DNA from 4 places in the Clostridium nitrophenolicum genome. Region 3 is predicted to be linked to each of the others. Evidence: a T-box and tRNA genes for the amino acid it is inferred to sense, from the RefSeq annotation. Region 3 holds a T-box; the other regions hold tRNA genes.
What was found. A T-box is a leader RNA that pairs with one kind of tRNA and senses whether it is charged. The one in region 3 lies ahead of ileS (isoleucine--tRNA ligase), so its partner is inferred to be a tRNA-Ile.
Positions count from the first base shown of each region.

Region 1: it has a tRNA-Ile gene. The T-box ahead of ileS (isoleucine--tRNA ligase) is inferred to sense a tRNA for this amino acid. The anticodon was not compared.
Region 2: it has a tRNA-Ile gene. The T-box ahead of ileS (isoleucine--tRNA ligase) is inferred to sense a tRNA for this amino acid. The anticodon was not compared.
Region 4: it has a tRNA-Ile gene. The T-box ahead of ileS (isoleucine--tRNA ligase) is inferred to sense a tRNA for this amino acid. The anticodon was not compared.

Region 1 covers NZ_AP042469.1:5,620,395-5,627,763, forward strand. The annotation lists rRNA gene ACZ5N4_RS26745 (16S ribosomal RNA) at 166-1,674, shown strand; rRNA gene ACZ5N4_RS26750 (23S ribosomal RNA) at 2,018-4,911, shown strand; rRNA gene rrf (5S ribosomal RNA) at 5,046-5,162, shown strand; tRNA gene ACZ5N4_RS26760 (tRNA-Ile) at 5,170-5,246, shown strand; tRNA gene ACZ5N4_RS26765 (tRNA-Ala) at 5,252-5,327, shown strand; gene ACZ5N4_RS26770 (HDIG domain-containing metalloprotein) at 5,431-5,925, shown strand; gene ACZ5N4_RS26775 (3H domain-containing protein) at 6,048-6,563, shown strand; gene ACZ5N4_RS26780 (DUF362 domain-containing protein) at 6,597-7,369, shown strand, end outside.
Region 2 covers NZ_AP042469.1:330,716-338,084, forward strand. The annotation lists gene adhE (bifunctional acetaldehyde-CoA/alcohol dehydrogenase) at 1-576, opposite strand, end outside; rRNA gene ACZ5N4_RS01540 (16S ribosomal RNA) at 1,777-3,285, shown strand; tRNA gene ACZ5N4_RS01545 (tRNA-Ala) at 3,373-3,448, shown strand; tRNA gene ACZ5N4_RS01550 (tRNA-Ile) at 3,452-3,528, shown strand; rRNA gene ACZ5N4_RS01555 (23S ribosomal RNA) at 3,756-6,649, shown strand; rRNA gene rrf (5S ribosomal RNA) at 6,837-6,953, shown strand; tRNA gene ACZ5N4_RS01565 (tRNA-Phe) at 6,962-7,037, shown strand; gene folE (GTP cyclohydrolase I FolE) at 7,339-7,369, shown strand, end outside.
Region 3 covers NZ_AP042469.1:5,721,953-5,729,321, reverse strand. The annotation lists gene ileS (isoleucine--tRNA ligase) at 1-1,307, opposite strand, end outside; T-box leader at 1,403-1,632, opposite strand; gene ACZ5N4_RS27315 (N-acetylmuramoyl-L-alanine amidase) at 1,731-3,524, opposite strand; gene ACZ5N4_RS27310 (Na+/H+ antiporter NhaC family protein) at 3,729-5,057, opposite strand; gene ACZ5N4_RS27305 (MBL fold metallo-hydrolase) at 5,183-5,815, shown strand; gene nrdG (anaerobic ribonucleoside-triphosphate reductase activating protein) at 5,848-6,366, opposite strand; gene nrdD (anaerobic ribonucleoside-triphosphate reductase) at 6,619-7,369, opposite strand, start outside.
Region 4 covers NZ_AP042469.1:5,427,838-5,435,206, reverse strand. The annotation lists rRNA gene ACZ5N4_RS25785 (16S ribosomal RNA) at 1-882, shown strand, start outside; rRNA gene ACZ5N4_RS25780 (23S ribosomal RNA) at 1,137-4,030, shown strand; rRNA gene rrf (5S ribosomal RNA) at 4,165-4,281, shown strand; tRNA gene ACZ5N4_RS25770 (tRNA-Ile) at 4,289-4,365, shown strand; tRNA gene ACZ5N4_RS25765 (tRNA-Ala) at 4,371-4,446, shown strand; rRNA gene ACZ5N4_RS25760 (16S ribosomal RNA) at 4,952-6,460, shown strand; tRNA gene ACZ5N4_RS25755 (tRNA-Ile) at 6,556-6,632, shown strand; rRNA gene ACZ5N4_RS25750 (23S ribosomal RNA) at 6,751-7,369, shown strand, end outside.

The DNA.
Region 1 (7,369 bases), 100 kb from region 3:
AAAGAGCTGATATAATATAAGAGTTGCTGCAAGAGAGCAACATGATCCTTGAAAATTAAACAGAGGTTAAAAATCAAGATGATTTTTATTAAGTAAACTAAACCAGCAATTCTTTTGAACTACTTGTTAGTAGTCAAAAACAACAGTAATGAGCATTCAAACTTTTAAATTGAGAGTTTGATCCTGGCTCAGGACGAACGCTGGCGGCGTGCCTAACACATGCAAGTCGAGCGATGAAACCCTTCGGGGTGGATTAGCGGCGGACGGGTGAGTAACACGTGGGTAACCTGCCTCAAAGAGGGGGATAGCCTCCCGAAAGGGAGATTAATACCGCATAACATTAGTTTTTCGCATGGAGAACTAATTAAAGGAGTAATCCGCTTTGAGATGGACCCGCGGCGCATTAGCTAGTTGGTGAGGTAAAGGCTCACCAAGGCGACGATGCGTAGCCGACCTGAGAGGGTGATCGGCCACATTGGAACTGAGACACGGTCCAGACTCCTACGGGAGGCAGCAGTGGGGAATATTGCACAATGGGCGAAAGCCTGATGCAGCAACGCCGCGTGAGTGATGAAGGCCTTCGGGTTGTAAAGCTCTGTCTTTTGGGACGATAATGACGGTACCAAAGGAGGAAGCCACGGCTAACTACGTGCCAGCAGCCGCGGTAATACGTAGGTGGCGAGCGTTGTCCGGATTTACTGGGCGTAAAGGATGCGTAGGCGGATTTTTAAGTGAGATGTGAAATACCCGGGCTTAACTTGGGTGCTGCATTTCAAACTGGAAGTCTAGAGTGCGGGAGAGGAGAGTGGAATTCCTAGTGTAGCGGTGAAATGCGTAGAGATTAGGAAGAACACCAGTGGCGAAGGCGACTCTCTGGACCGTAACTGACGCTGAGGCATGAAAGCGTGGGTAGCAAACAGGATTAGATACCCTGGTAGTCCACGCCGTAAACGATGAGTACTAGGTGTAGGAGGTATCGACCCCTTCTGTGCCGCAGTTAACACAATAAGTACTCCGCCTGGGAAGTACGATCGCAAGATTAAAACTCAAAGGAATTGACGGGGGCCCGCACAAGCAGCGGAGCATGTGGTTTAATTCGAAGCAACGCGAAGAACCTTACCTAGACTTGACATCTCCTGAATTACTCGTAATGGAGGAAGCCCTTCGGGGCAGGAAGACAGGTGGTGCATGGTTGTCGTCAGCTCGTGTCGTGAGATGTTAGGTTAAGTCCTGCAACGAGCGCAACCCTTATCATTAGTTGCTACCATTAAGTTGAGCACTCTAGTGAGACTGCCCGGGTTAACCGGGAGGAAGGTGGGGATGACGTCAAATCATCATGCCCCTTATGTCTAGGGCTACACACGTGCTACAATGGGTAATACAAAGAGAAGCGATACAGTGATGTGGAGCAAAACTATAAAATTACCCTCAGTTCGGATTGTAGGCTGAAACTCGCCTACATGAAGCTGGAGTTGCTAGTAATCGCGAATCAGCATGTCGCGGTGAATACGTTCCCGGGCCTTGTACACACCGCCCGTCACACCATGAGAGCTGGCAACACCCGAAGTCCGTAGTCTAACCGTAAGGAAGACGCGGCCGAAGGTGGGGTTAGTGATTGGGGTGAAGTCGTAACAAGGTAGCCGTAGGAGAACCTGCGGCTGGATCACCTCCTTTCTAAGGAGTCGACAAGATAGGTAATTCTATCTTGAAGGTTTGTTTACACTCTGTTTAATCTTGAGGGATTATTTACCGGTTGATTTTAAATAATCAACATGATAAAATAAACCTCCAATTGTTCTTTGAAAATTGCACAGTGATATTAAATAAAAGTAAAGCTGAAGGTAAAACTACTTATTATATAAGTAAGTAACCTTTGTAGATTTAAGAATTAATATAAATTAATAGTAGCGAGCAGTACAAGGAAGTAACTGAATGAGGAGCAGAGTTTACTTAAGGTAAATGAGCACCGCAATGAAGGAAGCTGACGCAGTAATGCGAAGGTAATATTAATTTAGATGGTCAAGCTACAAAGGGCGCATGGTGAATGCCTTGGCACCAGTAGTCGAAGAAGGACGTGATAAGCTGCGATAAGCTTCGGGTAGGCGCAAATAGCCTGTGATCCGAAGATTTCCGAATGGGGCAACCCACACTACTAACGTAGTGTACTGTAAACTGAATTCATAGGTTTATAGGGATATACCCGGGGAACTGAAACATCTAAGTACCCGGAGGAAGAGAAAGAAAAATCGATTTCCTAAGTAGCGGCGAGCGAAAGGGAAAGAGCCCAAACCAGGAACTTGTTCCTGGGGTTGCGGACAGATCATAAACGGAGAGGTATCTTAATTGAAGAGAGCTGGAAGGCTCCGCCGTAGAAGGTAACAGCCCTGTAGGTGAAAAGAGAAGACTCTAGATCTGCTCCAGAGTACCACGAGACACGTGAAACCTTGTGGGAAGCAGGGAGGACCACCTCCCAAGGCTAAATACTAACTGGTGACCGATAGTGAAGCAGTACCGTGAGGGAAAGGTGAAAAGAACCCCGGGAGGGGAGTGAAATAGAACCTGAAACCGTGTGTCCACAACCGGTCAAAGCACTTTTACGTGCGATGACGTGCTTTTTGTAGAACGAGCCAGCGAGTTACGATATGTAGCAAGGTTAAGCACTTAAGGTGCGCAGCCGAAGGGAAACCGAGTCTGAATAGGGCAATAAGTTGCATGTCGTAGACCCGAAACCGGGTGACCTATCCATGGACAGGTTGAAGCGGAAGTAAAATTCCGTGGAGGACCGAACCACGTTGGTGTTGAAAAACCATGGGATGAGCTGTGGATAGCGGAGAAATTCCAATCGAACTCGGAGATAGCTGGTTCTCCTCGAAATAGCTTTAGGGCTAGCGTTGAGAATGAGTAATGGAGGTAGAGCACTGAATGGGCTAGGGGCTGACAACAGTTACTGAACCCTATCAAACTCCGAATGCCATATACTTGAATCTCAGCAGTCAGACTACGAATGATAAGATCCGTGGTCAAAAGGGAAACAGCCCAGATCATCAGCTAAGGTCCCAAAGTGTAAGTTAAGTGGAAAAGGATGTGGGATTTCTAAGACAACTAGGATGTTGGCTTAGAAGCAGCCACTCATTCAAAGAGTGCGTAATAGCTCACTAGTCGAGAGATCCTGCGCCGAAGATGTCCGGGGCTAAAACTTACCACCGAAGCTATGGGCTCGAAAGAGCGGTAGAGGAGCTTCCTGTATGGATTGAAGTCGTACCGAAAGGAGCGGTGGACTGTACAGGAGTGAGTATGCTGGCATAAGTAGCGAGAAATAAGTGAGAATCTTATTGGTCGAAAACCTAAGGTTTCCTGAGGAAGGCTCGTCCGCTCAGGGTTAGTCGGGACCTAAGCCGAGGCCGAAAGGCGTAGGTGATGGACAATCGGTTGATATTCCGATACCGCCAACTGACGTTATTACAAATGGGATGACGCAGGAGGATAAGATGTGCGCACTATTGGATGTGCGTCTAAGCACTTAGACATGTTTAACAGGCAAATCCGTTAAACTTAGTTGAGGTGTGATGGGGAGCCCTTATGGGCGAAGTATCTGATTCCACGCTGCCAAGAAAAGTCTCTATGGAGGAAGTTGGTGCCCGTACCGCAAACCGACACAGGTAGGTGAGGAGAGAATCCTAAGACCAGCGGAAGAATTGTTGTCAAGGAACTCGGCAAATTGACCCCGTAAGTTAGCGATAAGGGGTGCCTACGCAAGTAGGTCGCAGAGAATAGGCCCAAGCAACTGTTTAGCAAAAACACAGGTCTCTGCTAAAGCGAAAGCTGATGTATAGGGGCTGACGCCTGCCCGGTGCTGGAAGGTTAAGGGGAACACTTAGCGTAAGCGAAGGTGTGAACTTAAGCCCCAGTAAACGGCGGCCGTAACTATAACGGTCCTAAGGTAGCGAAATTCCTTGTCGGGTAAGTTCCGACCCGCACGAATGGCGTAATGACTTGGGCACTGTCTCGACAACAAATCCGGCGAAATTGTAGTGCAAGTGAAGATGCTTGCTACCCGCGATTGGACGGAAAGACCCCGTAGAGCTTTACTGTAGCTTAGCATTGAGTTTCGGTATTGTCTGTACAGGATAGGTGGGAGACTGAGAAACAAGGGCGTCAGCCTTTGTGGAGTCATCCTTGGGATACCACCCTGACAGTACTGGGATTCTAACCGGCGGCCATGAATCTGGTCACGGGACATTGTTAGGTGGGCAGTTTGACTGGGGCGGTCGCCTCCTAAAAAGTAACGGAGGCGCCCAAAGGTTCCCTCAGAACGGTTGGAAATCGTTCGTAGAGTGCAAAGGCAGAAGGGAGCCTGACTGCGACACATACAAGTGGAGCAGGGACGAAAGTCGGGCTTAGTGATCCGGTGGTTCCTCGTGGGAGGGCCATCGCTCAACGGATAAAAGCTACCTCGGGGATAACAGGCTGATCTCCCCCAAGAGTCCACATCGACGGGGAGGTTTGGCACCTCGATGTCGGCTCGTCGCATCCTGGGGCTGAAGTAGGTCCCAAGGGTTGGGCTGTTCGCCCATTAAAGCGGCACGCGAGCTGGGTTCAGAACGTCGTGAGACAGTTCGGTCCCTATCCGTCGCGGGCGTAGGAAATTTGAGAGGAGCTGTCCTTAGTACGAGAGGACCGGGATGGACTGACCTCTGGTGCACCAGTTGTTCCGCCAGGAGCACAGCTGGGTAGCTATGTCGGGACGGGATAAACGCTGAAAGCATCTAAGCGTGAAGCCCACCTCAAGATTAGATTTCCCATAGCGTAAGCTAGTAAGACCCCTTGAAGAACACAAGGTTGATAGGTCAGAGGTGTAAGCATGGTAACATGTTCAGCTGACTGATACTAATAGGTCGAGGGCTTGACCAAATATATTCACTGTGCAATTTTCAGAGAACAAATGTGTAAATTACTCAATGTTCTCAAAAAAGTTTGATAAACACTAAAAAAGTGTTGACAAACCTAAGCGAATCCAGTATAATATAAAACTGTGATGAGTAATATCTGGTGATTATGACGTGAAGGTAACACCCGTTCCCATTCCGAACACGACGGTTAAGCTTCATAGTGCCGATGGTACTGCAGGGGAGACCCTGTGGAAGAGTAGGTCGTCGCCAGGTCAGATATGGATCTTTAGCTCAGTTGGTTAGAGCAACCGGCTCATAACCGGTTGGTCCGGGGTTCGAGTCCCTGAAGGTCCACCATTTATGGGGGTATAGCTCAGTTGGGAGAGCATCTGCCTTGCACGCAGAGGGTCAAGAGTTCGAATCTCTTTATCTCCACCATAAAAATACCTGTAACAGAAGTTACAGGTATTTTTTTTATTTTGTAAAATAAAAAAAATATTCTATAATAGGAGTAGGAGTTCAGATTGAGAGGTGTATATCAATGAATTTCTATAGAGTAAAGCAATTTTATTGGTCTATAAGTTCTAAAGTTGAAGATAAGGATAAGGAATTTATAAATAAACATTTAAATCAAAGTGAATTAAAATTGTTTTACAAGTTGTCTAAATCAGAACAAAAACACTCTATTAAAGTTGCATATGATGTAGAATATACTTGTAAACAACAAAATATAGATTCAAGATTGCTTATAAAGGCAGCGTTATTGCATGATATAGGGAAAACCATAAAAAAACTAAGTGTCATAGACAAGTCGATAATAGTTATGGCAGATAATATAACAAAAGGAAGTATAAAAAGGTTATCCAAAATAGAAAAGGTAAATGTTTATTACAATCATGGTAAGTTAGGTTGTAATATATTGGAGAAATATAGTTATGATAAGAACTTATTATACTTGATTGAAAATCATCATAACTTTGAAATAAAGGGTAATAAGGAATTAAATATACTGAGAGAATGTGATGATAAAAATTAATAAAATTATATAAAATTAAATATTGTTTTATTTTTATCTGAATAATGGTAATATATAGATATGGTTATATTTAGTAATTCTAAAGATTAGGATAACTTTATATGTTCTACATGGAGGTAAATATGAATTCAAAAGAAAGAAGAAACTATATAGAGGAATTATTAAGAAAAGGTGATAATCCTCAAAAAGGACATATATTAGCAGAAGAGTTAGGGGTAACAAGGCAGGTTATAGTAAAAGATATTGCTATTTTAAGAGCAGAAGGTAAAAAAATTATAGCTACCCCAGAAGGATATTTAATACATAAAGAAGAAAAGAGTGTGGTAAAGAAAGTAATTGCAGTATCACATATAGCCTCTAACATTGAAGAGGAATTAAAAATAATAGTTAAGTTTGGAGGCGTTGCAGAAGACGTTATAGTTGAACATCCTTTATATGGTGAAATAAGAGGGATGATTATGGCTAAAACATTTTATGACATAGAAAATTTCGTGAAAAGAATTGATGAATATAAGGCGGAACCTCTTCTGATTCTAACTGGCGGAGTGCATCTTCATACTATTGCAGCAGAAAACAATGATATAATACAAAATATAATTGAAGAATTAAAAGCTAAAAACTATTTAGTATCTGATTAAATAATTATAATAGTCATAGAATGGAGAAGTGCTATGGAAAAGGTTGTACTATTAAGATGTGAAGAATATAATACTAAGCTTATAGAAGAAAAGTTAAGAGAAGGATTTGATTTATTAGGTGGAGATAAATTTTTGAGAGAACTTATACCATATAATAGCAAAGTTTTATTAAAGCCTAATATGTTAGCAATAGAGGAAGCTGGTTCGCCTGTAATTACAAATTTTAATGTATTTGAAGCTGTTATAAAGATTATAAAGGACTATTCAAGTAACATATCATTTGGGGATTCACCTGGATTCGGAGAAGCAAAAAAAGCAGCAGAAAAATCAGGACTTTTAAAAGTAGCAGAAAAATATAATGTAAAGTTTGAAGATTTTAAGGAATCTACTCATGTAAAGCTTGATGAATCAATATTATGCAAATCATGGACCGTAGCAAAAGCACCTTATGAAGCAGATGTTCTCATAACTCTTCCTAAGCTTAAAACTCATGCTATGGCTTATTTTACGGGAGCTGTAAAGAATCAGTTTGGATGTATTCCGGGAACATTAAAAGCGACTTGGCATACAAGGATGCCTAAAGCAAATAATTTTTGTAAGATGTTATTAGATCTTAACTCTTTGGTTAATACAAGCTTTGCCATACTTGATGGCATTGTAGCCATGGAGGGAAATGGCCCTAAGAGTGGAAAACCTAAAAAAATGAATACGATGATTATGGGTAAAAGTTTAACGGCAGTAGACTCAACGGCAGTAAGCCTTATAGGTTATGATAATCCGTTAGATATACCAGTGCTTAAAGAAGC
Region 2 (7,369 bases), 380 kb from region 3:
ACCTGTTGCAAGAGTTATGTCTGCTTGGCTCATAACAACCTGAGAAAGTTCAACTGATGGTTCATCTATCCATGCAACGATTCCTTCTGGAGCACCAGCTGCAACTGCTGCATCTAGAATTATTTTAGCTGCAGCTATAGTTGAATTTTTTGCTCTTGGGTGAGGGGAGAAGATTATAGCATTTCTAGTTTTTAAAGCTATTAGTGCTTTAAAAATAGCAGTTGATGTTGGATTAGTTGTTGGAACAACAGCAGCAATTACTCCTATTGGTTCTGCAACTTTCTTTATACCGAAGGACGCATCTTCTTCTATAACTCCACAAGTCTTATCATCTTTATATTTATTGTATATATATTCTGAAGCAAAGTGGTTTTTAATAACCTTGTCTTCTACAATTCCCATTCCAGATTCTTCTACAGCCATTTTAGCAAGCTTTATTCTTGCGTTATTTGCTGCCATTGCTGCTTGTCTGAAAATTTCATCAACCTGTTCTTGTGTGTAGGTAGAAAACTTTTTCTGAGCAGCTTTTACCTCTTCTAATTTTTTCATTAATTCGTCAATATTTGTTACTTTCATTGATTAGCACCTCTTTCTCAGTTTTTATTAATGAACACACTAAAGAGTTTTTAATACTCTAAATTATCGTTAAGTAAGTTAGTATTTACTGTTTTTGTTTACCACTCTTGTGATTTATAATACTATTATGTATCATTGTTTGTTAAATGTCAATCATACTTTGAGAAATTTTTATCAATATTTTTGTTAAAAATTAGTGTAAACGTTATCTAAATATAACAATATGCATAAAAATATAATAAAATTATATGAAACAGTAAAGATAACATTGTTAAATGATTAACTTTTGTAGAGTGAAACAGTTGGATAAAAGTTATGTAACAGATTTTAACAAAAATAAATTGTTAATAAATATATTTTTGTTTAGTAAACAAATTACTTCTATATAGATAAATAAATTCGAAGCTTAACTTACATGTAGTAGTTTCAGTAGATTATCATGGGATTAAATTTTATTACTTTCTAAATTAGGGGAGAGTACTACGGATAAGCTAATCAGGAAATTAGTCTACTTATTATCTGTATTCATAGCTGCATTCCTTCTGTACATTTAAGCAGACATAAAAAATCTGTGATTTTGATATGGTCGCTTACACAGAGTGCTGATTTAGTGATAGTCACTTACATAGAGTTCTAATTTAGACAAAGTTGTTTGTCTACAAGTGAATGAAAAATTGTGTTTCTATAGAGCAGGGGTGAAGATAAATATATATAGAGTAGTGCATAGATTAATTTTAAGATGCTATATAGATGTAGGAAAAAATGAAGTGATCTAAAATTTATAAAATAGATAAAGAGTTCGTTGACAGAATAATAAAATTAGCTAAGTAAGGCTTTACAAGATTTAAGAGCAAACTTATCCTAGTGTATCAGTATATGAAAAATCAAAAAAATAGTAGATATGATTAGAATAAAAAAGATAAAGTCGGATAAATAAGAGTATATTAGATTCATAAGCAATGTTTTGTGATAGAATAACACATGTCGTCGAGAGATGATAAAAACTTAATGAAATCAACAAAAGAAAAATGTTGACAAGAATTAAGTTGTATGATATTCTAATAAAACCAAAATATTTGGTCTTTGAAAATTAAACAGAGGTTAAAAGTTATTTAAACTTTTATTAAGTAAACTAAACCAGCAATTCTTTTGAACTACTTGTTAGTAGTCAAAAACAACAGTAATGAGCATTCAAACTTTTAAATTGAGAGTTTGATCCTGGCTCAGGACGAACGCTGGCGGCGTGCCTAACACATGCAAGTCGAGCGATGAAGCCCTTCGGGGTGGATTAGCGGCGGACGGGTGAGTAACACGTGGGTAACCTGCCTCAAAGAGGGGGATAGCCTCCCGAAAGGGAGATTAATACCGCATAACATTAGTTTTCCGCATGGAGAACTAATTAAAGGAGCAATCCGCTTTGAGATGGACCCGCGGCGCATTAGCTAGTTGGTGAGGTAAAGGCTCACCAAGGCGACGATGCGTAGCCGACCTGAGAGGGTGATCGGCCACATTGGAACTGAGACACGGTCCAGACTCCTACGGGAGGCAGCAGTGGGGAATATTGCACAATGGGCGAAAGCCTGATGCAGCAACGCCGCGTGAGTGATGAAGGCCTTCGGGTTGTAAAGCTCTGTCTTTTGGGACGATAATGACGGTACCAAAGGAGGAAGCCACGGCTAACTACGTGCCAGCAGCCGCGGTAATACGTAGGTGGCGAGCGTTGTCCGGATTTACTGGGCGTAAAGGATGCGTAGGCGGATTTTTAAGTGAGATGTGAAATACCCGGGCTTAACTTGGGTGCTGCATTTCAAACTGGAAGTCTAGAGTGCGGGAGAGGAGAGTGGAATTCCTAGTGTAGCGGTGAAATGCGTAGAGATTAGGAAGAACACCAGTGGCGAAGGCGACTCTCTGGACCGTAACTGACGCTGAGGCATGAAAGCGTGGGTAGCAAACAGGATTAGATACCCTGGTAGTCCACGCCGTAAACGATGAGTACTAGGTGTAGGAGGTATCGACCCCTTCTGTGCCGCAGTTAACACAATAAGTACTCCGCCTGGGAAGTACGATCGCAAGATTAAAACTCAAAGGAATTGACGGGGGCCCGCACAAGCAGCGGAGCATGTGGTTTAATTCGAAGCAACGCGAAGAACCTTACCTAGACTTGACATCTCCTGAATTACTCGTAATGGAGGAAGCCCTTCGGGGCAGGAAGACAGGTGGTGCATGGTTGTCGTCAGCTCGTGTCGTGAGATGTTAGGTTAAGTCCTGCAACGAGCGCAACCCTTATCATTAGTTGCTACCATTAAGTTGAGCACTCTAGTGAGACTGCCCGGGTTAACCGGGAGGAAGGTGGGGATGACGTCAAATCATCATGCCCCTTATGTCTAGGGCTACACACGTGCTACAATGGGTAATACAAAGAGAAGCAATACAGTGATGTGGAGCAAAACTATAAAATTACCCTCAGTTCGGATTGTAGGCTGAAACTCGCCTACATGAAGCTGGAGTTGCTAGTAATCGCGAATCAGCATGTCGCGGTGAATACGTTCCCGGGCCTTGTACACACCGCCCGTCACACCATGAGAGCTGGCAACACCCGAAGTCCGTAGTCTAACCGTAAGGAAGACGCGGCCGAAGGTGGGGTTAGTGATTGGGGTGAAGTCGTAACAAGGTAGCCGTAGGAGAACCTGCGGCTGGATCACCTCCTTTCTAAGGAGTCGACAAGATAGGTAATTCTATCTTGAAGGTTTGTTTACACTCTGTTTAATTTTGAGAGACTAAATGTTTCTTAAATATGGGGGTATAGCTCAGCTGGGAGAGCACCTGCCTTGCACGCAGGGGGTCAAGGGTTCGAATCCCTTTATCTCCACCATACGGGCTTATAGCTCAGCTGGTTAGAGCGCACGCCTGATAAGCGTGAGGTCGATGGTTCGAGTCCATTTAAGCCCACCAATTGTTCTTTGAAAATTGCACAGTGATATTAAATAAAAGTAAAGCTGAAGGTAAAACTACTTATTATATAAGTAAGTAACCTTTGTAGATTTAAGAATTAATATAAATTAATAGTAGCGAGCAGAACAAGGAAGCGACTGAATGAGGAGCAGAGTTTACTTTAAGGTAAATGAGCACCGCAATGAAGGAAGCTGACGCAGTAATGCGAAGGTAATATTAATTTAGATGGTCAAGCTACAAAGGGCGCATGGTGAATGCCTTGGCACCAGTAGTCGAAGAAGGACGTGATAAGCTGCGATAAGCTTCGGGTAGGCGCAAATAGCCTGTGATCCGAAGATTTCCGAATGGGGCAACCCACACTACTAACGTAGTGTACTGTAAACTGAATTCATAGGTTTATAGGGATATACCCGGGGAACTGAAACATCTAAGTACCCGGAGGAAGAGAAAGAAAAATCGATTTCCTAAGTAGCGGCGAGCGAAAGGGAAAGAGCCCAAACCAGGAACTTGTTCCTGGGGTTGAGGACAGATCATAAACGGAGAGGTATCTTAATTGAAGAGAGCTGGAAGGCTCCGCCGTAGAAGGTAACAGCCCTGTAAGTGAAAAGAGAAGACTCTAGATCTGCTCCAGAGTACCACGAGACACGTGAAACCTTGTGGGAAGCAGGGAGGACCACCTCCCAAGGCTAAATACTAACTGGTGACCGATAGTGAAGCAGTACCGTGAGGGAAAGGTGAAAAGAACCCCGGGAGGGGAGTGAAATAGAACCTGAAACCGTGTGTCCACAACCGGTCAAAGCACTTTTACGTGCGATGACGTGCTTTTTGTAGAACGAGCCAGCGAGTTACGATATGTAGCAAGGTTAAGCACTTAAGGTGCGCAGCCGAAGGGAAACCGAGTCTGAATAGGGCAATAAGTTGCATGTCGTAGACCCGAAACCGGGTGACCTATCCATGGACAGGTTGAAGCGGAAGTAAAATTCCGTGGAGGACCGAACCACGTTGGTGTTGAAAAACCATGGGATGAGCTGTGGATAGCGGAGAAATTCCAATCGAACTCGGAGATAGCTGGTTCTCCTCGAAATAGCTTTAGGGCTAGCGTTGAGAATGAGTAATGGAGGTAGAGCACTGAATGGGCTAGGGGCTGACAACAGTTACTGAACCCTATCAAACTCCGAATGCCATATACTTGAATCTCAGCAGTCAGACTACGAATGATAAGATCCGTGGTCAAAAGGGAAACAGCCCAGATCATCAGCTAAGGTCCCAAAGTGTAAGTTAAGTGGAAAAGGATGTGGGATTTCTAAGACAACTAGGATGTTGGCTTAGAAGCAGCCACTCATTCAAAGAGTGCGTAATAGCTCACTAGTCGAGAGATCCTGCGCCGAAGATGTCCGGGGCTAAAACTTACCACCGAAGCTATGGGCTCGAAAGAGCGGTAGAGGAGCTTCCTGTATGGATTGAAGTCGTACCGAAAGGAGCGGTGGACTGTACAGGAGTGAGTATGCTGGCATAAGTAGCGAGAAATAAGTGAGAATCTTATTGGTCGAAAACCTAAGGTTTCCTGAGGAAGGCTCGTCCGCTCAGGGTTAGTCGGGACCTAAGCCGAGGCCGAAAGGCGTAGGTGATGGACAATCGGTTGATATTCCGATACCGCCAACTGACGTTATTACAAATGGGATGACGCAGGAGGATAAGATGTGCGCACTATTGGATGTGCGTCTAAGCACTTAGACATGTTTAACAGGCAAATCCGTTAAACTTAGTTGAGGTGTGATGGGGAGCCCTTATGGGCGAAGTATCTGATTCCACGCTGCCAAGAAAAGTCTCTATGGAGGAAGTTGGTGCCCGTACCGCAAACCGACACAGGTAGGTGAGGAGAGAATCCTAAGACCAGCGGAAGAATTGTTGTCAAGGAACTCGGCAAATTGACCCCGTAAGTTAGCGATAAGGGGTGCCTACGCAAGTAGGTCGCAGAGAATAGGCCCAAGCAACTGTTTAGCAAAAACACAGGTCTCTGCTAAAGCGAAAGCTGATGTATAGGGGCTGACGCCTGCCCGGTGCTGGAAGGTTAAGGGGAACACTTAGCGCAAGCGAAGGTGTGAACTTAAGCCCCAGTAAACGGCGGCCGTAACTATAACGGTCCTAAGGTAGCGAAATTCCTTGTCGGGTAAGTTCCGACCCGCACGAATGGCGTAATGACTTGGGCACTGTCTCGACAACAAATCCGGCGAAATTGTAGTGCAAGTGAAGATGCTTGCTACCCGCGATTGGACGGAAAGACCCCGTAGAGCTTTACTGTAGCTTAGCATTGAGTTTCGGTATTGTCTGTACAGGATAGGTGGGAGACTGAGAAACAAGGGCGTCAGCCTTTGTGGAGTCATCCTTGGGATACCACCCTGACAGTACTGGGATTCTAACCGGCGGCCATGAATCTGGTCACGGGACATTGTTAGGTGGGCAGTTTGACTGGGGCGGTCGCCTCCTAAAAAGTAACGGAGGCGCCCAAAGGTTCCCTCAGAACGGTTGGAAATCGTTCGTAGAGTGCAAAGGCAGAAGGGAGCCTGACTGCGACACATACAAGTGGAGCAGGGACGAAAGTCGGGCTTAGTGATCCGGTGGTTCCTCGTGGGAGGGCCATCGCTCAACGGATAAAAGCTACCTCGGGGATAACAGGCTGATCTCCCCCAAGAGTCCACATCGACGGGGAGGTTTGGCACCTCGATGTCGGCTCGTCGCATCCTGGGGCTGAAGTAGGTCCCAAGGGTTGGGCTGTTCGCCCATTAAAGCGGCACGCGAGCTGGGTTCAGAACGTCGTGAGACAGTTCGGTCCCTATCCGTCGCGGGCGTAGGAAATTTGAGAGGAGCTGTCCTTAGTACGAGAGGACCGGGATGGACTGACCTCTGGTGCACCAGTTGTTCCGCCAGGAGCACAGCTGGGTAGCTATGTCGGGACGGGATAAACGCTGAAAGCATCTAAGCGTGAAGCCCACCTCAAGATTAGATTTCCCATAGCGTAAGCTAGTAAGACCCCTTGAAGAACACAAGGTTGATAGGTCAGAGGTGTAAGCATGGTAACATGTTCAGCTGACTGATACTAATAGGTCGAGGGCTTGACCAACACAATTCACTGTGCAATTTTCAGAGAACAATAGTTTCTGAACACAAAAAGTAACAACTAAAAATTGATAGAAGCGAGTAGACCAAGGAAAAGCGTGAGCGAGGAGCAGAGTTTACTAATCGTAAATGAGCACCGCAGCGAGTGATTTGACGAAGAGATACGAAGCTTATAGCAATTTTTCCCCAAATCTGGTGATTATGACGTGAAGGTAACACCCGTTCCCATTCCGAACACGAAGGTTAAGCTTCACAGTGCCGATGGTACTGCAGGGGAGACCCTGTGGAAGAGTAGGTCGTCGCCAGGTAATAATTTGGCTAGATAGCTCAGTCGGTAGAGCAGAGGACTGAAAATCCTCGTGTCCCTGGTTCGATTCCTGGTCTGGCCACCAATTAAGCACTTCAATATAATTTTGAAGTGCTTTTTTATTATTATCTAGAAATAATTACAAATTTTATGAATTTTAATGAATCTCTTAAAAGGTTAAAAATATCGTGTCCAGATTGTTATATTTTGTATTCTGGGCTTCTTGTAAACTTGTGATTAAAATGTTATAATTTATGATAATATTGTGAAATATTTATTTAATTCATAAAAGATAAAATTTTGATTAATGTACTGCAAAGAATCTTTCGATATGAGAGGAGGATTATTGAACATTTATTATAGAATAAGTTCAATAAAGAATTATGATAGACGAAAATAAAATTAAAGCTGCCGTTA
Region 3 (7,369 bases):
TTACCAAATCTTCCTGTTCTTATGTTATCTGGATACCAATTAATTTTATTATTATTTTCAAGAAGTTTATCTCTTAATGATGTCATTCTTACAAACCAGCTATCCTTTGGATAGTACAGAAGTGGAGTATTACATCTCCAACAATGTGGATATGAGTGAGTAAATTTCTCTGATTTATAAAGCATATTGTTTTCTTTCATATATTCTAGGATCTTAGGATCTGCTTTTTTAACAAACATTCCAGCCCAAGGCTTTACTGACTCTACAAATTTACCTTCTGCATCAACAAGATTTATTAATGGTATATTATGCTTTTTACATACTAGGTTGTCATCTTCACCATAAGCTGGTGCAGTGTGAACTATTCCTGTACCATCTGATAAAGTTACAAAATCACCATGAATTACAAAGAAAGCTTTTTCTTGTGGAGTTTCGAACTTGAATAATTGCTCGTATTCCGTTCCTAATAATTCTTCACCTTTAAATTCTTTTACAATTTCGTAATCTCCTTCTATAACCTTTGAAGCTAAGTCTTTTGCAACAATGTAAGTTTCTCCGTTATTTAAAACTTCAACATAGGTATAAGCCTTATTTATAGTTAAAGCCATGTTTGAAGGCAATGTCCAAGGTGTTGTTGTCCACGCTAGTATATATTTATTTTCTTCACCTTTAACCTTAAATTTAACAAATGCTGTAGCTTCTTTAACATCTTTATATCCTTGAGCAACTTCGTGTGATGATAAAGCTGTTCCACATCTTGAACAGTAAGGAATTACCTTATGTCCTTTATAAAGTAAGTCTTTATCCCACATTTGTTTTAAAGCCCACCATACTGACTCAATATAGTTATCATGATATGTTACATATGGATTTTCCATGTCAACCCAAAAACCTATTTGTTTTGTCATCTCTTCCCATTTGCTTACATAAGTAAATACGCTTTCTTTACATTCTTTAACGAATTTTTCCACGCCATATTCCTCTATTTGAGGTTTTCCTGAAATCCCAAGTTTCTTTTCTATTTCTAATTCAACTGGTAATCCATGTGTATCCCATCCAGCTTTTCTTAAAACTTTATATCCTCTCATAACTTTATATCTTGGAATTATATCTTTCATAACCCTTGTAAGAATATGTCCTACATGTGGTTTTCCGTTTGCTGTAGGTGGTCCATCATAGAAAGTAAAATATTCTCCATCCTTATTTGAATCAAAGCTTTTCTTTATTACGTCTCTTTCTTCCCATAGTTTCATTACATCTTTCTCCATTTGCACGAAACTTCTGGAGTTATCAATTTTTTTGTACATAATCTAAGCCCCTTTCTATTCATATTGTAATTTTTAACTAATTTTCTAGTTTTATACTAAAAGTAACCATTTTATAAATAAAAAAACTTCATCCAAAATAGGACGAAGTTAAATTCGCTATACCACCTATGGGTAACAATAATTCAAGCACAGACATACTCTATTCTTTAACGCAGAATTACGAAGAAACTTACTAAAGATTTAATCTTATTCAGCTGCTTAACTCCCAGGTGATTTTCTTTAAATCTTTCCTGTGGATTTTCACCATTCTCCACTCTCTGTAAGTAACATAGATTTAAATACTTTTCCTGCTCAACATTTTTTAATCTTATAATTTACATTATGTTTTTAATTTGTTTTTATTATAGTATAAGGTTTTTTCATTGTCAATTTATTTATATAAAAATTTGATATGAATTTTGCCTATTTTCCTAAACATTCTAAAATTCCATTAGCTATAGCCTCAGCATACTTTTGTCTGTAAGAATCACTTGCTAATTTTTCAGCATCATTAGGATTTGTTAAAAATCCTAGTTCTGTAAGTACTGCTGGCGAATTTGTATTGTTTACAACATAAAGCCAGTTTCCGTCTTTAAGACCTCTATTATAAGTACCTACTCCACTAATTATGTTCTTTTGTATAGCTGTGGCTAACCTTTCGGATTCTGAATTTGATTCATTTCTTAGAGTTTCTGTACCATTTGCACTCTCAACTTCAAAGGAATTGCAATGTATAGATACGAAATACTTTGCATTTGCATTATTAGATATATCACAACGTTTTTGAAGACTTTCTGTAACACTCATAGGTACTGATCTTTGATCTTCTGTTCTTGTATATACTACCTTTACACCTCTATCTTCAAGTATTTTTCCTACTTTTAAGCCTACAGATAATGTAACATCATCTTCTTGTAACCCGCCTATACCTGTTGCACCTGTATCTTTACCTATTCCATGCCCCGGATCAATACATACTACGTTATTATTTGATGTATCTGGTTTTGAGAAAACAGTCAATATAAGACTTACGCTCCCACTATATCCAGCTACAGTACCTTTATATGTAAATGTACCTTCTTGAGATGTATCTACATTTTTTGAATCCCATATTACATTAACCTTTTTAGTACTTCCATCGCTCATAGTAGCAGTTACAGCCAACGGAAGCGTATAACTACTTCCAACAGCTACACTAGCAGGAGTATCTGCTATTGAACTTATTTTCACATTATCTTGTTTCTTTAAATCAAGAGATTTAATTATTCCATTAGCTATAGCTGATGCACTTTTATCTTGAAAATCTGAAGTTCCAAGCAAGTCTCCTTCTTGTTGATTACTCATAAATCCTAACTGCACCATTACTGCATTCCCTGAAGTTCCTCTTAATATTTCATGTTGTGCAAGTCCAACTTTTATTCCTCTATTAGTAAGTCCAGTATTCTTTACCAATCCATCTTGAATAGCTTGAGCCAACTTCTGCCCTATAGCATCAGAATCAGTATAATATGTTTCTACTCCATTTGCTGATGGGTTGCTAGGAAATGAATTGCAATGTATACTTACAAAGAAATCTGCTTTAGCATTGTTAGCTATATCAAAACGAGGTTTTAAATCATTATCTTTGCTCCATGTAATGCTGTCACTTTGTCTTGTATATATTACATTTACACCATTATCCTGAAGAATCTTCCCTACTTTTAGAGCTACAGATAAGTCTACATCCTTTTCTTTTATTCCTGACAAACTTACATTTCCTGAATCGTTTCCACCGTGTCCTGCATCAATGCAAACGGTAAGCTTTTGATCATTGTTTGCCGTACTGCTCTTAGTGGAAAATTTCATTTTAGCTGGTTTTGCTAAATTACCTTTATTTATACCCTTTATACCATCCTTAATAACTAAATCATAGTTTTTGCCATAGGTGTATTGACCTTTAGGTGATACTATGATAGAACTCTCATCACTCCCCAGCTTCAGATCAACTGGTATCTGCTGTCCACTTTCATCCGTTACTACTATAAGAGAGCTATCAATTGTATTTTTATCTAGTTTTTGATTAAACCTTATTGTCCATGACTTATCTAGTTCTATATTTGCTTTAGTTCCTTTGTCGTCATAGACACCATCAGCATGTACAACATTTGCTTTTATCAAAAAACTAAATATAAGTAATAACATTGAGATTAAGACAGCATATCTCCTTTTACTTTTCAAGTGACCACCCCACATTTACTAAAAATCATCATTATTTACCATATATTTGAATATCATTATATAATATTCACTAAATACTATTATAATATAAATTAACCAAATTTTATACAAAAAATCAAATATACTTTCATATTAAATTAAATTTCATTTCAATTTTTTACCATATAAGACATATGGGTAATTTACATAAAAATTTACAGAAAACTAAGCTTGCTCAAGAACTTTATTTTTAATTTTTATGATTACTAGGTTAATCAGAGGTAGTAGATATAAGTAAAATAAATATGGAATACAACTGTTATCAGCATTTAAGTTTACCATAGGCAATAATAGAGCTATATTCCATGGAATAATTGCTGATACTACTATAGCTGAATTCTCTAAATCCACAGCCATGTAACTTTTCCCTGACTTTTTATTCTCATAAGCTTTGCTATTAAGCATATGAGTTAAAATAACCGATAACGCTTGGCTACATCCAAAAATAGATGTAAATATACTGGTTATAACGGTATTCTTAAATAGACCAAATCTAGACTTAGACTTTTTAGTATAGTTCTCAATTTTACTCAGCATACCCGTTCCTTCAAATATTCCTGAAAATGCAGAGGAAATAAAAATAACTAGAGAGGTTTTAAGCATAGAAATAATTCCGCCACCTTTGATTATGCCACTTAAGTTACTATTTTGCTTTATGCTATATCCCCAAATGATATACTTTATATTTTCAATAAAACTATTATGCTGGATGAACATACTTAAAAATACTGCACATATTATGCTAAAAAACATTGAAGTCTTAACATTTATCTTAAGTAAAGATAAAATAAAAATTATAAAAGCAGGCAAAAGAACAAAGATATTAATATTAAATACCTTAATTATTTCATTGTTTATTCCACTTCCTCCTGTACTTACAGGAAATTTCATAGATACTATAGTATATAAGATTATGGATAAAATGAAAGGTACTATGCTAGTCTTAATCATATTTTTTATATTGTCATATATATCTGTATCCGTTAAAAATGCTACTAAATTAGCACTTGAAGACATAGGCGAACATCTATCACCAAAATAAGCCCCAGCAATTATTGCACCAGCAGCAGCTCCGATATTTTCTCCACCACCTCTCGCTATAACCATAAGCGCTATTCCAACTGTTCCTGCTGTCCCAAAGGAAGTTCCTATAAGAAAGGATACGATACAACTTATTAAAAATGCCGATAGAATAAATAGGTGAGGATTTAAAAATTCTACTCCGTAGAATACAATAGCCGATACGGCTCCTGATGCCATCCAAATAGCAGTAATCGCTCCTATCAAAACAAAAATTTGTAATATCGTAACTGATTTTTTACCGCCATTATAAGCCATTAGAAGGGTTTCCTTTAGTTTATATCCCCTTTTTAGAGCACAAAATATAAATATTATTAATCCTACCGCAAGAGGATAACCTACAAATATTCCTCTATATACACTTATAATTAACATAAAAAAACAAACTATAAAAGAAACTAAAATATCCATCATACTCACCGCCTTATAAAAAAATAATAACAAAAATTTTTCTATAGTTAAATAACAACAGTTGTATATTTTAATATATTCTAATAAGGATATAATATTAAATGAATAATAATGAAAGAGGTGCTTTTATGGAAATAACTTGGCTTGGACATTCATCTTTTTTGCTAGAGGATTCAAAGGGACGAAAAGTTTTGATGGATCCCTTTGATGAAAGTGTGGGATATCCTGTTTTTGAGGGTGAAGTAGATATAGTTACAATAAGCCATTATCATTTTGATCATAGTTACACTGAAAAAGTAAAATTTAGCCACATTGCAGACAAAGCAGGTTTTTTCTATCTCTGCGATATACCTGTGGCAGGAATTCCATCTTACCATGACAAAATGCAGGGTGCTAAGCGCGGAGAGAATATGATTTTTATTATAGAAATGGATGGTTATAGAATTTGCCACTTAGGAGACTTAGGATATATACTATCTGCAGAGGAAATAAAAAGTCTAGGCAAGGTAGATATATTGCTCATACCTATAGGCGGAAACTACACTATCGATGGAAAAGAAGCATCAAAACTAGCTCATAGTATAAATAGCCCACTAATTATTCCTATGCATTACAATACCCCTATGCTTTCTTTTCAATTGGATGGTTTGGAAAACTTTTTAACCTATATGAAAAATGGTGAAAAAGTAGGCAGCAATAAGCTATCTATAGAAGAGCTCTTAGAAGGAGAAAAACAAGTTAAGATACTTAATTATAAATAGTATTAAAGCAGCTAGTTTAAACTGGCTGCTCTCTAACTTATGATGTTTAAAATTACAGCTTTCTTTAAATTAATGCTTCTTTTTACATCAATGATTCGCTGATTACTTGAACCTCTAAATTTTAGCTTCAGATCTTTTTTGTCCTCATCAAACTTTCCATCAACTAGGATATCTACATTATTTAGAAGTTTATTCCAGTTTTTACCATTGTTCATAGATTCTAAAATATATTCAAAAGTATATCCTGTGTAACACCACACATTAAGTCCTAGATCTTTTACCTTTTTGGCAATTATACTAAATTCTTCTGCCTGCTCAAAGGGATCTCCCCCTGAAAAAGTAACTCCCTTTATCATGGGGTTGCTTTTAATATCATCTACAAGTTCATCTATGTTTTTAAGTTCCCCACCTTCAAGATCATGAGTACTTGGATTAAAGCACCCTTTGCAATTATGCTTGCACCCTTGGGCAAAAAACACTCTTCTTAATCCTGGTCCATTAACTAAACTTTCATATGCTATTCCAGCCAACCTTACTAAATTAGTTTTCATAAAAAGCCACCTCCTATATATAATTTTTGTTAAGGCATCTGAAAGAAAATAACAAGTCAAAGATGCGACGGATATTTTGTGTCAGATAAGGAGACAGGTTCCGCAGATAGTGAACCCTATCTAAGGGTTCTGCCGACGAGGTATGACGCAAAACAGACTAGCATACTGACTAGTTATTTTTTTGAAGATGCCTAAGCTTTAAAAGACAGAGAATTTACTCTGCCTTTTAAAATATATAACTTATGTCAACTTTTAAATTGTATATACGTGTTTGCTACTTCCCTGAGATATTCTATCTGATCTTTCCGCTACTTTTCCTGAACCAAATCGTTCATCTAGTGAAAGATATCCTGTTACTCTTGATATCCCTTGTATATTGTTACTTTCACAGTTAGGACACTTTTCTTCTCCATGAAGATATGTTCCGCAGTCTCTACAATATCTTATGTGAAAGTTAATACCTATATAATTAATATTTGTATTGTTATATGCATAATTTAGTATATCCATAATCGTTTCTGCTGATGGGTAGTCATCTAACTCTATATAACTTATATGTCCACCATTACACAACTTATGGTATGGTGCTTCTATATCTATCTTATCTTTTATTGATATAGCATGCCCTACAGGTACGTGATATGAATTTGTATAATAATCCTTATCAGTTACTCCTGGTAATTCACCAAATACTTTTTTATCTTGAACAATAAATCTGCCGCTCAATCCTTCTGCTGGCGTTGCATAACAACTCCAGTTTAAGTGAGTCTCTTCAACTAATCTATCTGTATACTGTCTCATATGAGAGACTATCTTAAGCCCAAGCTCTCTAGATTGTTCATCTTCACCGTGGTGCTTTCCTGTCAATGCTGTCACAGTCTCTGCTAATCCTATGAATCCTATAACCCAAGTTCCTTGTATTAAAATTGGCTCTATTGAGTCATCAGCTTTTAAATTCTCTGACCCTTTCATAAGGCCTTGTCCAGCTACAAATGGCAAATCT
Region 4 (7,369 bases), 290 kb from region 3:
GCGGGAGAGGAGAGTGGAATTCCTAGTGTAGCGGTGAAATGCGTAGAGATTAGGAAGAACACCAGTGGCGAAGGCGACTCTCTGGACCGTAACTGACGCTGAGGCATGAAAGCGTGGGTAGCAAACAGGATTAGATACCCTGGTAGTCCACGCCGTAAACGATGAGTACTAGGTGTAGGAGGTATCGACCCCTTCTGTGCCGCAGTTAACACAATAAGTACTCCGCCTGGGAAGTACGATCGCAAGATTAAAACTCAAAGGAATTGACGGGGGCCCGCACAAGCAGCGGAGCATGTGGTTTAATTCGAAGCAACGCGAAGAACCTTACCTAGACTTGACATCTCCTGAATTACTCGTAATGGAGGAAGCCCTTCGGGGCAGGAAGACAGGTGGTGCATGGTTGTCGTCAGCTCGTGTCGTGAGATGTTAGGTTAAGTCCTGCAACGAGCGCAACCCTTATCATTAGTTGCTACCATTAAGTTGAGCACTCTAGTGAGACTGCCCGGGTTAACCGGGAGGAAGGTGGGGATGACGTCAAATCATCATGCCCCTTATGTCTAGGGCTACACACGTGCTACAATGGGTAATACAAAGAGAAGCGATACAGTGATGTGGAGCAAAACTATAAAATTACCCTCAGTTCGGATTGTAGGCTGAAACTCGCCTACATGAAGCTGGAGTTGCTAGTAATCGCGAATCAGCATGTCGCGGTGAATACGTTCCCGGGCCTTGTACACACCGCCCGTCACACCATGAGAGCTGGCAACACCCGAAGTCCGTAGTCTAACCGTAAGGAAGACGCGGCCGAAGGTGGGGTTAGTGATTGGGGTGAAGTCGTAACAAGGTAGCCGTAGGAGAACCTGCGGCTGGATCACCTCCTTTCTAAGGAGTCGACAAGATAGGTAATTCTATCTTGAAGGTTTGTTTACACTCTGTTTAATCTTGAGGGATTATTTACCGGTTGATTTTAAATAATCAACATGATAAAATAAACCTCCAATTGTTCTTTGAAAATTGCACAGTGATATTAAATAAAAGTAAAGCTGAAGGTAAAACTACTTATTATATAAGTAAGTAACCTTTGTAGATTTATAACTAAGCAAAGAAAATTGATAGAAACCAATTTTCGGATGAATGGTCAAGCTACAAAGGGCGCATGGTGAATGCCTTGGCACCAGTAGTCGAAGAAGGACGTGATAAGCTGCGATAAGCTTCGGGTAGGCGCAAATAGCCTGTGATCCGAAGATTTCCGAATGGGGCAACCCACACTACTAACGTAGTGTACTGTAAACTGAATTCATAGGTTTATAGGGATATACCCGGGGAACTGAAACATCTAAGTACCCGGAGGAAGAGAAAGAAAAATCGATTTCCTAAGTAGCGGCGAGCGAAAGGGAAAGAGCCCAAACCAGGAACTTGTTCCTGGGGTTGCGGACAGATCATAAAAGTTGTAATTTCTTAATTGAAGAGAGCTGGAAGGCTCCGCCGTAGAAGGTAACAGCCCTGTAAGTGAAAAGAATAGCAACGAGATCTGCTCCAGAGTACCACGAGACACGTGAAACCTTGTGGGAAGCAGGGAGGACCACCTCCCAAGGCTAAATACTAACTGGTGACCGATAGTGAAGCAGTACCGTGAGGGAAAGGTGAAAAGAACCCCGGGAGGGGAGTGAAATAGAACCTGAAACCGTGTGTCCACAACCGGTCAAAGCACTTTTACGTGCGATGACGTGCTTTTTGTAGAACGAGCCAGCGAGTTACGATATGTAGCAAGGTTAAGCACTTAAGGTGCGCAGCCGAAGGGAAACCGAGTCTGAATAGGGCAATAAGTTGCATGTCGTAGACCCGAAACCGGGTGACCTATCCATGGACAGGTTGAAGCGGAAGTAAAATTCCGTGGAGGACCGAACCACGTTGGTGTTGAAAAACCATGGGATGAGCTGTGGATAGCGGAGAAATTCCAATCGAACTCGGAGATAGCTGGTTCTCCTCGAAATAGCTTTAGGGCTAGCGTTGAGAATGAGTAATGGAGGTAGAGCACTGAATGGGCTAGGGGCTGACAACAGTTACTGAACCCTATCAAACTCCGAATGCCATATACTTGAATCTCAGCAGTCAGACTACGAATGATAAGATCCGTGGTCAAAAGGGAAACAGCCCAGATCATCAGCTAAGGTCCCAAAGTGTAAGTTAAGTGGAAAAGGATGTGGGATTTCTAAGACAACTAGGATGTTGGCTTAGAAGCAGCCACTCATTCAAAGAGTGCGTAATAGCTCACTAGTCGAGAGATCCTGCGCCGAAGATGTCCGGGGCTAAAACTTACCACCGAAGCTATGGGCTCGAAAGAGCGGTAGAGGAGCTTCCTGTATGGATTGAAGTCGTACCGAAAGGAGCGGTGGACTGTACAGGAGTGAGTATGCTGGCATAAGTAGCGAGAAATAAGTGAGAATCTTATTGGTCGAAAACCTAAGGTTTCCTGAGGAAGGCTCGTCCGCTCAGGGTTAGTCGGGACCTAAGCCGAGGCCGAAAGGCGTAGGTGATGGACAATCGGTTGATATTCCGATACCGCCAACTGACGTTATTACAAATGGGATGACGCAGGAGGATAAGATGTGCGCACTATTGGATGTGCGTCTAAGCACTTAGACATGTTTAACAGGCAAATCCGTTAAACTTAGTTGAGGTGTGATGGGGAGCCCTTATGGGCGAAGTATCTGATTCCACGCTGCCAAGAAAAGTCTCTATGGAGGAAGTTGGTGCCCGTACCGCAAACCGACACAGGTAGGTGAGGAGAGAATCCTAAGACCAGCGGAAGAATTGTTGTCAAGGAACTCGGCAAATTGACCCCGTAAGTTAGCGATAAGGGGTGCCTACGCAAGTAGGTCGCAGAGAATAGGCCCAAGCAACTGTTTAGCAAAAACACAGGTCTCTGCTAAAGCGAAAGCTGATGTATAGGGGCTGACGCCTGCCCGGTGCTGGAAGGTTAAGGGGAACACTTAGCGCAAGCGAAGGTGTGAACTTAAGCCCCAGTAAACGGCGGCCGTAACTATAACGGTCCTAAGGTAGCGAAATTCCTTGTCGGGTAAGTTCCGACCCGCACGAATGGCGTAATGACTTGGGCACTGTCTCGACAACAAATCCGGCGAAATTGTAGTGCAAGTGAAGATGCTTGCTACCCGCGATTGGACGGAAAGACCCCGTAGAGCTTTACTGTAGCTTAGCATTGAGTTTCGGTATTGTCTGTACAGGATAGGTGGGAGACTGAGAAACAAGGGCGTCAGCCTTTGTGGAGTCATCCTTGGGATACCACCCTGACAGTACTGGGATTCTAACCGGCGGCCATGAATCTGGTCACGGGACATTGTTAGGTGGGCAGTTTGACTGGGGCGGTCGCCTCCTAAAAAGTAACGGAGGCGCCCAAAGGTTCCCTCAGAACGGTTGGAAATCGTTCGTAGAGTGCAAAGGCAGAAGGGAGCCTGACTGCGACACATACAAGTGGAGCAGGGACGAAAGTCGGGCTTAGTGATCCGGTGGTTCCTCGTGGGAGGGCCATCGCTCAACGGATAAAAGCTACCTCGGGGATAACAGGCTGATCTCCCCCAAGAGTCCACATCGACGGGGAGGTTTGGCACCTCGATGTCGGCTCGTCGCATCCTGGGGCTGAAGTAGGTCCCAAGGGTTGGGCTGTTCGCCCATTAAAGCGGCACGCGAGCTGGGTTCAGAACGTCGTGAGACAGTTCGGTCCCTATCCGTCGCGGGCGTAGGAAATTTGAGAGGAGCTGTCCTTAGTACGAGAGGACCGGGATGGACTGACCTCTGGTGCACCAGTTGTTCCGCCAGGAGCACAGCTGGGTAGCTATGTCGGGACGGGATAAACGCTGAAAGCATCTAAGCGTGAAGCCCACCTCAAGATTAGATTTCCCATAGCGTAAGCTAGTAAGACCCCTTGAAGAACACAAGGTTGATAGGTCAGAGGTGTAAGCATGGTAACATGTTCAGCTGACTGATACTAATAGGTCGAGGGCTTGACCAAATACATTCACTGTGCAATTTTCAGAGAACAAATGTGTAAATTACTCAATGTTCTCAAAAAAGTTTGATAAACACTAAAAAAGTGTTGACAAACCTAAGCGAATCCAGTATAATATAAAACTGTGATGAGTAATATCTGGTGATTATGACGTGAAGGTAACACCCGTTCCCATTCCGAACACGACGGTTAAGCTTCATAGTGCCGATGGTACTGCAGGGGAGACCCTGTGGAAGAGTAGGTCGTCGCCAGGTCAGATATGGATCTTTAGCTCAGTTGGTTAGAGCAACCGGCTCATAACCGGTTGGTCCGGGGTTCGAGTCCCTGAAGGTCCACCATTTATGGGGGTATAGCTCAGTTGGGAGAGCATCTGCCTTGCACGCAGAGGGTCAAGAGTTCGAATCTCTTTATCTCCACCATAAAAAAGAGTGATGTTTATCACTCTTTTTTTTATGTATTTAATGCTATCAGTTAAATTAACGTACATTTATTTTTCTATAAATATAGGTAGGAAGTATATTTATTAAGAGTATATCTATATAGTAAATAAGTAAATATATGATTGTCATATTTAAATTGCATAAGCATTATATTAGTTGTATATTTTGTATGTATAGATTTGTATAAAGAAACCATCTTATGAAATATAGTTTTTTGAAAAATGTTATTGACATAGAACTACTTATCGTGATATTATGTAAAAGTCGCTGAGAGACAACAATACAAGTATTAATAATAAAAAAAGTATTGACAAGGCTCCTAGCTTATGATAAACTTTAAAAGGTCGTTAAGAGAACGACATGATCCTTGAAAATTAAACAGAGGTTAAAAATCAAGATGATTTTTATTAAGTAAACTAAACCAGCAATTCTTTTGAACTACTTGTTAGTAGTCAAAAACAACAGTAATGAGCATTCAAACTTTTAAATTGAGAGTTTGATCCTGGCTCAGGACGAACGCTGGCGGCGTGCCTAACACATGCAAGTCGAGCGATGAAACCCTTCGGGGTGGATTAGCGGCGGACGGGTGAGTAACACGTGGGTAACCTGCCTCAAAGAGGGGGATAGCCTCCCGAAAGGGAGATTAATACCGCATAACATTAGTTTTTCGCATGGAGAACTAATTAAAGGAGTAATCCGCTTTGAGATGGACCCGCGGCGCATTAGCTAGTTGGTGAGGTAAAGGCTCACCAAGGCGACGATGCGTAGCCGACCTGAGAGGGTGATCGGCCACATTGGAACTGAGACACGGTCCAGACTCCTACGGGAGGCAGCAGTGGGGAATATTGCACAATGGGCGAAAGCCTGATGCAGCAACGCCGCGTGAGTGATGAAGGCCTTCGGGTTGTAAAGCTCTGTCTTTTGGGACGATAATGACGGTACCAAAGGAGGAAGCCACGGCTAACTACGTGCCAGCAGCCGCGGTAATACGTAGGTGGCGAGCGTTGTCCGGATTTACTGGGCGTAAAGGATGCGTAGGCGGATTTTTAAGTGAGATGTGAAATACCCGGGCTTAACTTGGGTGCTGCATTTCAAACTGGAAGTCTAGAGTGCGGGAGAGGAGAGTGGAATTCCTAGTGTAGCGGTGAAATGCGTAGAGATTAGGAAGAACACCAGTGGCGAAGGCGACTCTCTGGACCGTAACTGACGCTGAGGCATGAAAGCGTGGGTAGCAAACAGGATTAGATACCCTGGTAGTCCACGCCGTAAACGATGAGTACTAGGTGTAGGAGGTATCGACCCCTTCTGTGCCGCAGTTAACACAATAAGTACTCCGCCTGGGAAGTACGATCGCAAGATTAAAACTCAAAGGAATTGACGGGGGCCCGCACAAGCAGCGGAGCATGTGGTTTAATTCGAAGCAACGCGAAGAACCTTACCTAGACTTGACATCTCCTGAATTACTCGTAATGGAGGAAGCCCTTCGGGGCAGGAAGACAGGTGGTGCATGGTTGTCGTCAGCTCGTGTCGTGAGATGTTAGGTTAAGTCCTGCAACGAGCGCAACCCTTATCATTAGTTGCTACCATTAAGTTGAGCACTCTAGTGAGACTGCCCGGGTTAACCGGGAGGAAGGTGGGGATGACGTCAAATCATCATGCCCCTTATGTCTAGGGCTACACACGTGCTACAATGGGTAATACAAAGAGAAGCGATACAGTGATGTGGAGCAAAACTATAAAATTACCCTCAGTTCGGATTGTAGGCTGAAACTCGCCTACATGAAGCTGGAGTTGCTAGTAATCGCGAATCAGCATGTCGCGGTGAATACGTTCCCGGGCCTTGTACACACCGCCCGTCACACCATGAGAGCTGGCAACACCCGAAGTCCGTAGTCTAACCGTAAGGAAGACGCGGCCGAAGGTGGGGTTAGTGATTGGGGTGAAGTCGTAACAAGGTAGCCGTAGGAGAACCTGCGGCTGGATCACCTCCTTTCTAAGGAGTCGACAAAGTAGGTAATTCTACTTTGAAGGTTTGTTTACACTCTGTTTAATCTTGAGGGATTATCAATGAGATAATAACTCTTATAAGGGCTTATAGCTCAGCTGGTTAGAGCGCACGCCTGATAAGCGTGAGGTCGATGGTTCGAGTCCATTTAAGCCCACCAATTGTTCTTTGAAAATTGCACAGTGATATTAATAAAAGTAAAGCTGAAGGTATACAAATACCTTTGTAGATTTATAACTAAGCAAAGAAAATTGATAGAAACCAATTTTCGGATGAATGGTCAAGCTACAAAGGGCGCATGGTGAATGCCTTGGCACCAGTAGTCGAAGAAGGACGTGATAAGCTGCGATAAGCTTCGGGTAGGCGCAAATAGCCTGTGATCCGAAGATTTCCGAATGGGGCAACCCACACTACTAACGTAGTGTACTGTAAACTGAATTCATAGGTTTATAGGGATATACCCGGGGAACTGAAACATCTAAGTACCCGGAGGAAGAGAAAGAAAAATCGATTTCCTAAGTAGCGGCGAGCGAAAGGGAAAGAGCCCAAACCAGGAACTTGTTCCTGGGGTTGAGGACAGATCATAAAAGTTGTGATTTCTTAATTGAAGAGAGCTGGAAGGCTCCGCCGTAGAAGGTAACAGCCCTGTAAGTGAAAAGAATAGCAACGAGATCTGCTCCAGAGTACCACGAGACACGTGAAACCTTGTGGGAAGCAGGGAGGACCACCTCCCAAGGCTAAATACTAACTGGTGACCGATAGTGAAGCAGTACCGTGAGGGAAAGGTGAAAAGAACCCCGGGAGGGGAGTGAAATAGAACCTGAAACCGTGTGTCCACAACCGGTCAAAGCACTTTTACGTGCGATGACGTGCTTTTTGTAGAACGAGCCAGCGAGT